2 regions of the Mesorhizobium sp. Ca11 genome follow, and region 2 is predicted to be linked to the other one. Evidence: riboswitches for the same ligand, from Rfam matches in the RefSeq annotation. Region 2 holds a riboswitch; the other holds the start of a gene.
The links. Region 2 has a riboswitch for S-adenosylmethionine ahead of LB538_RS14280 (O-succinylhomoserine sulfhydrylase). Riboswitches for the same ligand answer to the same signal wherever they lie in the genome.

Region 1: it holds a riboswitch for S-adenosylmethionine, as region 2 does, so the genes downstream of both, metX (homoserine O-acetyltransferase MetX) here and LB538_RS14280 (O-succinylhomoserine sulfhydrylase) in region 2, are expected to answer to the same signal.

The regions. Positions count from the first base shown of each region.
Region 1 covers NZ_JAIUHU010000009.1:169,466-172,871, reverse strand. The annotation lists gene LB538_RS18180 (prephenate/arogenate dehydrogenase family protein) at 1-245, opposite strand, end outside; gene hisC (histidinol-phosphate transaminase) at 251-1,354, opposite strand; SAM riboswitch at 1,501-1,578, shown strand; gene metX (homoserine O-acetyltransferase MetX) at 1,675-2,844, shown strand; gene metW (methionine biosynthesis protein MetW) at 2,924-3,406, shown strand, end outside.
Region 2 covers NZ_JAIUHU010000007.1:29,151-32,556, forward strand. The annotation lists gene LB538_RS14275 (ceramide glucosyltransferase) at 1-646, shown strand, start outside; gene LB538_RS14280 (O-succinylhomoserine sulfhydrylase) at 729-1,919, opposite strand; SAM riboswitch at 1,976-2,053, opposite strand; gene LB538_RS14285 (2'-deoxycytidine 5'-triphosphate deaminase) at 2,170-3,264, shown strand.

The sequences.
Region 1 (3,406 bases), on a different contig from region 2:
ACCTCGCCGGACGAGCCGACCGGAACCGAGACGATGACGAGATCGGCGTCACGCACCGCTTGGCTGGCGTCGGTGCTGTAAGAATCGCCAAGGCCAAGCTCCTCGGCGCGCTCGAGCGTCGAAGCGCTACGCGTCGCTATGGCGATATGGCGCGCCAGGCCCTCGCGGCGGATGACGCGGGCGAGCGACGAGCCGATAAGGCCGATGCCGACCAGCGCTATTTTCTCGAACATCGGTGATGCCATGGTGTCTAGCTTTTCAGGAAGGTCTTCAGCGCATCGATGACGCCGCGATTGGCTTCCTCGGTGCCGACGCTCATGCGCAGCGCATTGGGGAAGCCGTAGCCGGTGACGCGGCGCAGGATGTAGCCGCGCGCGCTCAGATAATCGTCCGCCGCCGCCGCCGAATGTTTCTTGCCGTCGGGAAAATGGATCAGCACGAAATTGCCGACGCTGGGCGTGACGCGCAGGCCGAGCCCGGTCAGCTCGGCGCTGAGCCAAGCCAGCCATTTCTCGTTATGCGCCACGCTGCGCTCGATATGGGCGCGGTCGCGGATCGCGGCGATGCCGGCCTCGATCGCTGTGGCGTTGACGTTGAAGGGGCCGCGAACGCGGTTGATCGCATCGACGATATGCGCCGGCCCGTACATCCAGCCGATACGCGCGCCGCCGAGGCCGAGCTTGGAGAAGGTGCGGGTCATCACCACGTTCTCGGAGCTGCCCGCCAGCTCGATGCCGGCCTCGTAGTCGTTGCGCCGCACATATTCAGCATAGGCCGCGTCGAGCACCAGGAGCACGTTCTTCGGCAATGCAGCGTGCAGCCGGCGCACTTCCTGGAACGGCACATAGGTGCCCGTCGGATTGTTGGGATTGGCGAGGAACACGATCCGCGTCGCCGGCGTCACCGCCGCGAGAATCGCGTCGATGTCGGCGCGCTCGTCGGTCTCCTTGACCGCCACCGGCTTGGCGCCCGCCGCCTGGATATAGATCTTGTAGACCATGAAGGCGTGCTCGGTGAACACGGCCTCGTCGCCCGGCGCGAGATAGGTCTGCGCCAGCAATCCCAGGATCTCGTCGGAGCCGTTGGAGCAGATGATGTTGGCCGGATTCAGCCCATGCACCTCAGCGATCGCCTCGCGCAGCCGCCGCGCCGTGCCGTCCGGATAGACATCGAGCTTCGCCGCCACCTCGCGCGCAGCCTCGATCGCCTTAGGCGAGGGCCCGAGCGGATTTTCGTTCGCCGACAGCTTGTAGACTTTCGTCACGCCGGCCGGCGCGTTGCTTTTTCCCGGCACATAGGCCTCGATGTCCATGATGCCCGCGCGGGGCGTCGGACGGGGCTGATCCTGCTTCATGTCACAAATCCGTCGAGAAGGCCTTCAAGGCCGCAGCGGAAATACAGGCCACGGGCTGGAATGTCGAGGGCCGGCGCCTGGCACCCGTATCCGGTCGCGAGGAGGCCACCCGTTGACGAAGCGCGGCGCTGGTCCTAGAAGGATTGCCAGACTCCCGTGGTGATTTGGCCGGTCGGCTTGCAGCCACGTTAAACAACTCGCTAAAGGGCCGTTTGCAACCTGTAACCGGCTTTGCGACGGCAATGCCGGTTTTTTATTGTCCGCTGCCGGCCGGACACCGCGTCGGGACGAGTCCGATGCGGGACAGGATGAGGACGGACATGGCCGCTCAGCGTGCTGCAAGAACCAACGACGAGGCCGACCATCCGTCGAGCCCGGTGCTGCGGTTCGGCCCGGACAAGCCGCTGAAGCTCGACGCCGGAACGCTGCTCTCGCCCTTCCAGATTGCCTACCAGACCTATGGCACGCTCAACGACGCGCGCTCCAACGCCATCCTCGTCTGCCACGCGCTGACCGGCGACCAGCACGTCGCCAACACCAATCCGGTGACCGGCAAGCCGGGCTGGTGGGAGGTTCTGATCGGCCCCGGCAGGATCATCGACACCAACCGTTTCTTCGTCATCTGCTCCAACGTCGTCGGCGGCTGCCTCGGCTCGACCGGCCCGGCCTCGACCAACCCGGCGACCGGCAAGCCCTACGGGCTCGACCTGCCGATCATCACCATACGCGACATGGTGCGCGCGCAGACGATGCTGGTCGATCATTTCGGCATCGAGAAGCTGTTTTGCGTGCTTGGCGGCTCGATGGGCGGCATGCAGGTTCTGGAATGGGCGGCGAGCCATTCGGAGCGCGTGTTCTGCGTCCTGCCCATCGCCACCGGCGCCCGCCATTCCTCGCAGAACATCGCCTTCCATGAAGTCGGCCGACAGGCCGTCATGGCCGATCCCGACTGGCATGGCGGCAAATATCTCGATTTCGGCAAGCGGCCGGAAAAAGGGCTCGCCGTCGCGCGCATGGCCGCTCACATCACCTACCTTTCGGAAGCCGCGCTCCACCGCAAGTTCGGCCGCAATTTGCAGGACCGCGAGGCGCTGACCTTCGGCTTCGACGCCGATTTCCAGATCGAGAGCTATCTGCGCCATCAGGGCATGACTTTCGTCGACCGCTTCGACGCCAATTCCTACCTCTATCTGACCCGCGCGATGGACTATTTCGACCTTGCCGCCGATCACGGCGGGCGCCTCGCCGACGCCTTCGCCGGCACCAAGACGCGTTTTTGCCTGGTTTCCTTCACCAGCGACTGGCTGTTCCCGACCGAGGAGAGCCGATCGATCGTGCATGCCTTGAACGCGGCGGGCGCTTCCGTCTCCTTCGTCGAGATCGAAACCGATCGCGGCCACGACGCCTTCCTGCTCGACGAGCCGGAACTGTTCGCGGCCATCAACGGCTTCATCGCCTCCGCCGCCCGCGCCAGGGGGCTAAGTCTATGACCCCGAACCGAAGGTCAGCGAACGCAAAAAGTCGCCGACTTTTCGGACCGGCATCATGCGCTATGCAGGAGGCGAAGCCATGAGCGTCAATCGCGCCCAGCGTGTCGACCTCGAGGTCGTCACCGATCTCATCCCGGCCAATTCGCGCGTCCTCGATGTCGGCTCGGGCGACGGACTGCTTCTGGAACTCCTGCAGGAGACCAAGCAGGTCGACGGCCGCGGGCTGGAACTGTCGCAGCGCGGCGTCAACGAATGCGTGGCGCGCGGCCTTTCCGTCGTCCAGGGCGATGCCGACAAGGACCTCGAATTCTATCCCGACAAGGGCTTCGACTTCGTCGTGCTCTCACAGACCCTGCAGGCGACCCGGAACCCGAAGCTGGTGCTCGACGAGCTGCTTCGTATCGGCAACCGCGCCATCGTCTCCTTCCCCAATTTCGGCCACTGGCGCGTGCGCTTCTCGCTGTTGGTCAAGGGCAGGATGCCGGTCACCAAGGACCTGCCCTACTCCTGGTACGACACGCCCAACATCCATTTCTGCACCATCCGCGACTTCGTCAACCTC
Region 2 (3,406 bases):
GCGGCCGGACGGGTTTTGGGCCGAAGTCGAATGCGCCTTCCTCAACACGCTGCAGGCGCGCTGGCAGTATGCCGGCGAGGCGCTTGGCCTTGGCTTCGCCCAGGGCAAGAGCATGCTGTGGAACAAGCCGATGCTCGATGCCAATGGCGGCATCCAGGCTTTGGCCGCCGAGATCGCCGAGGACGCGGCGGCCACCAAGCTGGTCAACGGCCTGGGGCTCAACGTCAACCTCGTCGCCTCGCCGTTCGAGCAGCCGCTCGGCCAGCGCAGGCTCGCCGAGATCTGGTCGCGCCAGACGCGCTGGGCGCGGCTGCGGCGGGTTACCTTCCCACTGTTCTTCGCGCCGGAGATCCTGACTGGCGCTGCGGTGCCGCTGCTGCTGGCGCTGATTGCAGCGGCAAGCGCCGGCGTCAGCCTGCCCACGACGGCCTTGGGCGTGCTGGCGATCGCCTACCTGCCGGAATGGCTGCTGGCCTTTGCGAAGGGCTGGTATTTGTCGCCGCGCAGCATCATCGCGATGATCGTGCGCGATGCCCTGTTGCCGGCCATCTGGGCGCGCGCCTGGTTCGGCGGCGCCGTCGAATGGCGCGGCAACGCCATGATCATCCGCACCAAGGCGATGACCGAGCTGGAGGAGCTCGCCTAGAGCAATTCCAGGAAAAGTGTGAAACGGTTTTCCGTCCGGAATTGCGGCTCTGGAAGGCTCGGGCCGCGGCGTTCTCAGCCTTCTATTTTGCTGCCTTCAGCGCCTGTTCCACGTCTTCCAGCAGATCGTCGCTGTCCTCCAGGCCAACGGAGAGCCTCAGCGTGCCTGGCCCGATGCCGAGCTCGGCGCGGGCCTCGTCGCTCAGGTTCTTGTGCGTCGTCGTCGCCGGATGGGTGATCAGGCTCTTGGCGTCACCGAGATTGTTCGAGATCAGCACGATGTCGAGCGCGTTCTGGAAGGCAAAGGCCGCCTGCTTGCCGCCTTTGACGTCGAGGCAGATCAGCGTCGAGCCTCCCGACATCTGCTTCTGGACGATATCCGCTTGCGGATGATCGGCGCGGCCCGGATAGATGACGCGGGCGATCTCCGGCCGCTCGGCCAGGAAATCGGCGATCTTGCCGGCGCTCTCCGTCTGCTGGCGCACGCGTAGCGGCAGCGTCTCCAGGCCTTTGAGCAGCGTCCAGGCGTTGAAGGGCGACAGGCTCGGGCCGGTGTGGCGGAAATAGTCGTGCAGGTTCTCGTCGATCCACTTCTTGTCAGACAGGATGACGCCGCCCAGGCAGCGGCCCTGGCCGTCTATATGCTTGGTCGCCGAATAGACGACGATATGGGCGCCGAGCAGCAAGGGCTTCTGCTGCAGCGGCGTGGCGAAGACATTGTCGACGATCAGCCTGGCGCCGATCGAATTGGCGAGCCTGGCGACGGCGGCGATGTCGACCACCTCCAGCGTCGGGTTGGTCGGGCTTTCCAGGAAGAACAGCTTGGTGTTCGGCCTTACCGCCTTTTCCCAATTGGCGATGTCGGTTCCGTCGACCAGCGTCGCCTGGATGCCGTAGCGCGGCGCCAGCGTCTCGACCACCCAGCGGCAGGAGCCGAACAGGGCGCGCGCCGCGACGATATGATCTCCGGCCTTGGCGCTGCAGAGCAGCGCGGCGGTTACTGCGGCCATGCCGGAAGCGGTGGCGCGGGCGTCCTCGGCGCCTTCCAGCGCGCACATGCGCTTTTCGAACATGTCGACGGTCGGGTTGGCGTAGCGCGAATAGATGAAGCCCGGCTCTTCGCCCTTGAAGCGGGCTTCCGCCGCTTGCGCCGTCTCGTAGACATAGCCTTGGGTGAGATACATCGCCTCGGATGTCTCGCCGAAACCGGAACGCAACGTTCCGCCATGCACGAGTGCCGTCTGAGGTTTCCAGTTGCGCTTCTTGGTGCTCATAGCCCTGCTTTCAGACACAAAAAAACCGGCCGCGAAGTCGCAACCGGTCCATATAGCCTTGCGGCTCGACGGTCCTTTAGCGACTTGTTTAACGTGGCTGCAAGCCGACCGGCCAAATCACCACGGGATAACGACCCTTTAGACCCGCGCCGCGCTTGCGTCAATTGCCGGCTTCATTAAGAGGTTTGTACCAGCCCGGCGGCAAGAGTCTGCTTAGATCCTCGCCCGGCCTTGTGAACGGAGCCAGCCTTTGCGGCAAACAGGCATTCTTCCGGATCAGGACATCGCAGCGCTGTTCGAGGCGAAGGCGCTGAAGTCGCCGCGCGCGCTGGACGCCGACCAGATCCAGCCGGCCAGCCTCGATCTAAGGCTCGGCGACAAGGCGTTTCGCGTGCGTGCCTCGTTCCTGCCGGGTCCGGATCATCGGGTCGTCGACAAGCTCGAGCGGCTGAAGCTGCACGAGATCAGCCTTGCAGAGGGCGCGGTGCTGGAAACCGGCTGCGTCTATATCGTGCCGCTGCTCGAGAGCCTGGCGCTGCCTTCGAGCGTGTCGGCCTCGGCCAATCCGAAGAGCTCGACCGGCCGTCTCGACATCTTCACGCGCGTCATGACCGATCGCGGCCATGAGTTCGACAAGATTGCCGCCGGCTACCGCGGGCCGCTCTATCTCGAGGTCAGCCCGCGCACCTTCCCGATCGTCGTGCGCGCCGGCTCGCGGCTGTCGCAGATCCGCTTCCGCACCGGCAACGCGGTGCTCTCGGAGAATGAGCTGCGCGACCTTCACCGCGCCGAGATGCTGGTCGCCACCGAGCCGCCCAATATTTCAGGCGGCGGCATCGCGCTCTCCATCGATCTCGACGGCGACAAGGACGGCCTTGTCGGCTACCGCGGCAAGCACCACACCGGACTGGTCGACGTCGACAAGCGCGCCGCCCAGGATGTCGTCGATTTCTGGGAGCCGATCTACAAGAGCGGCGCCGGCGAACTGGTGCTCGATCCGGACGAATTCTATATCTTGGTCAGCCGAGAAGCTGTGCACGTGCCGCCGCTCTATGCCGCCGAGATGACACCCTTCGATCCGCTGGTCGGCGAGTTCCGCGTCCATTATGCCGGCTTCTTCGATCCGGGCTTCGGCCACTCCGCCGCCGGCGGCAGCGGTAGCCGCGCGGTGCTTGAAGTGCGCAGCCACGAGGTGCCTTTTATCCTCGACCACGGCCAGATCGTCGGCCGTCTCGTCTACGAGCATATGCTGAAACGCCCGCAGGCGCTTTACGGCACCGAACTCGGCTCGAACTATCAGGCGCAGGGCCTGAAGCTCTCCAAGCATTTTCGGGCAGCGCGGTGAGGTCCAAGTGGGGAGATGTCCGGAAGGGGACGCGCCGTCCCATCTGTTCTTCGTCATTCTAGGGCGGAGCAAGGAGCGAAGCGACGCGCGCAGACCCTAGAATCCATGCCGTGACGCCTGAGCGCCGCCACGGTGCCGAACG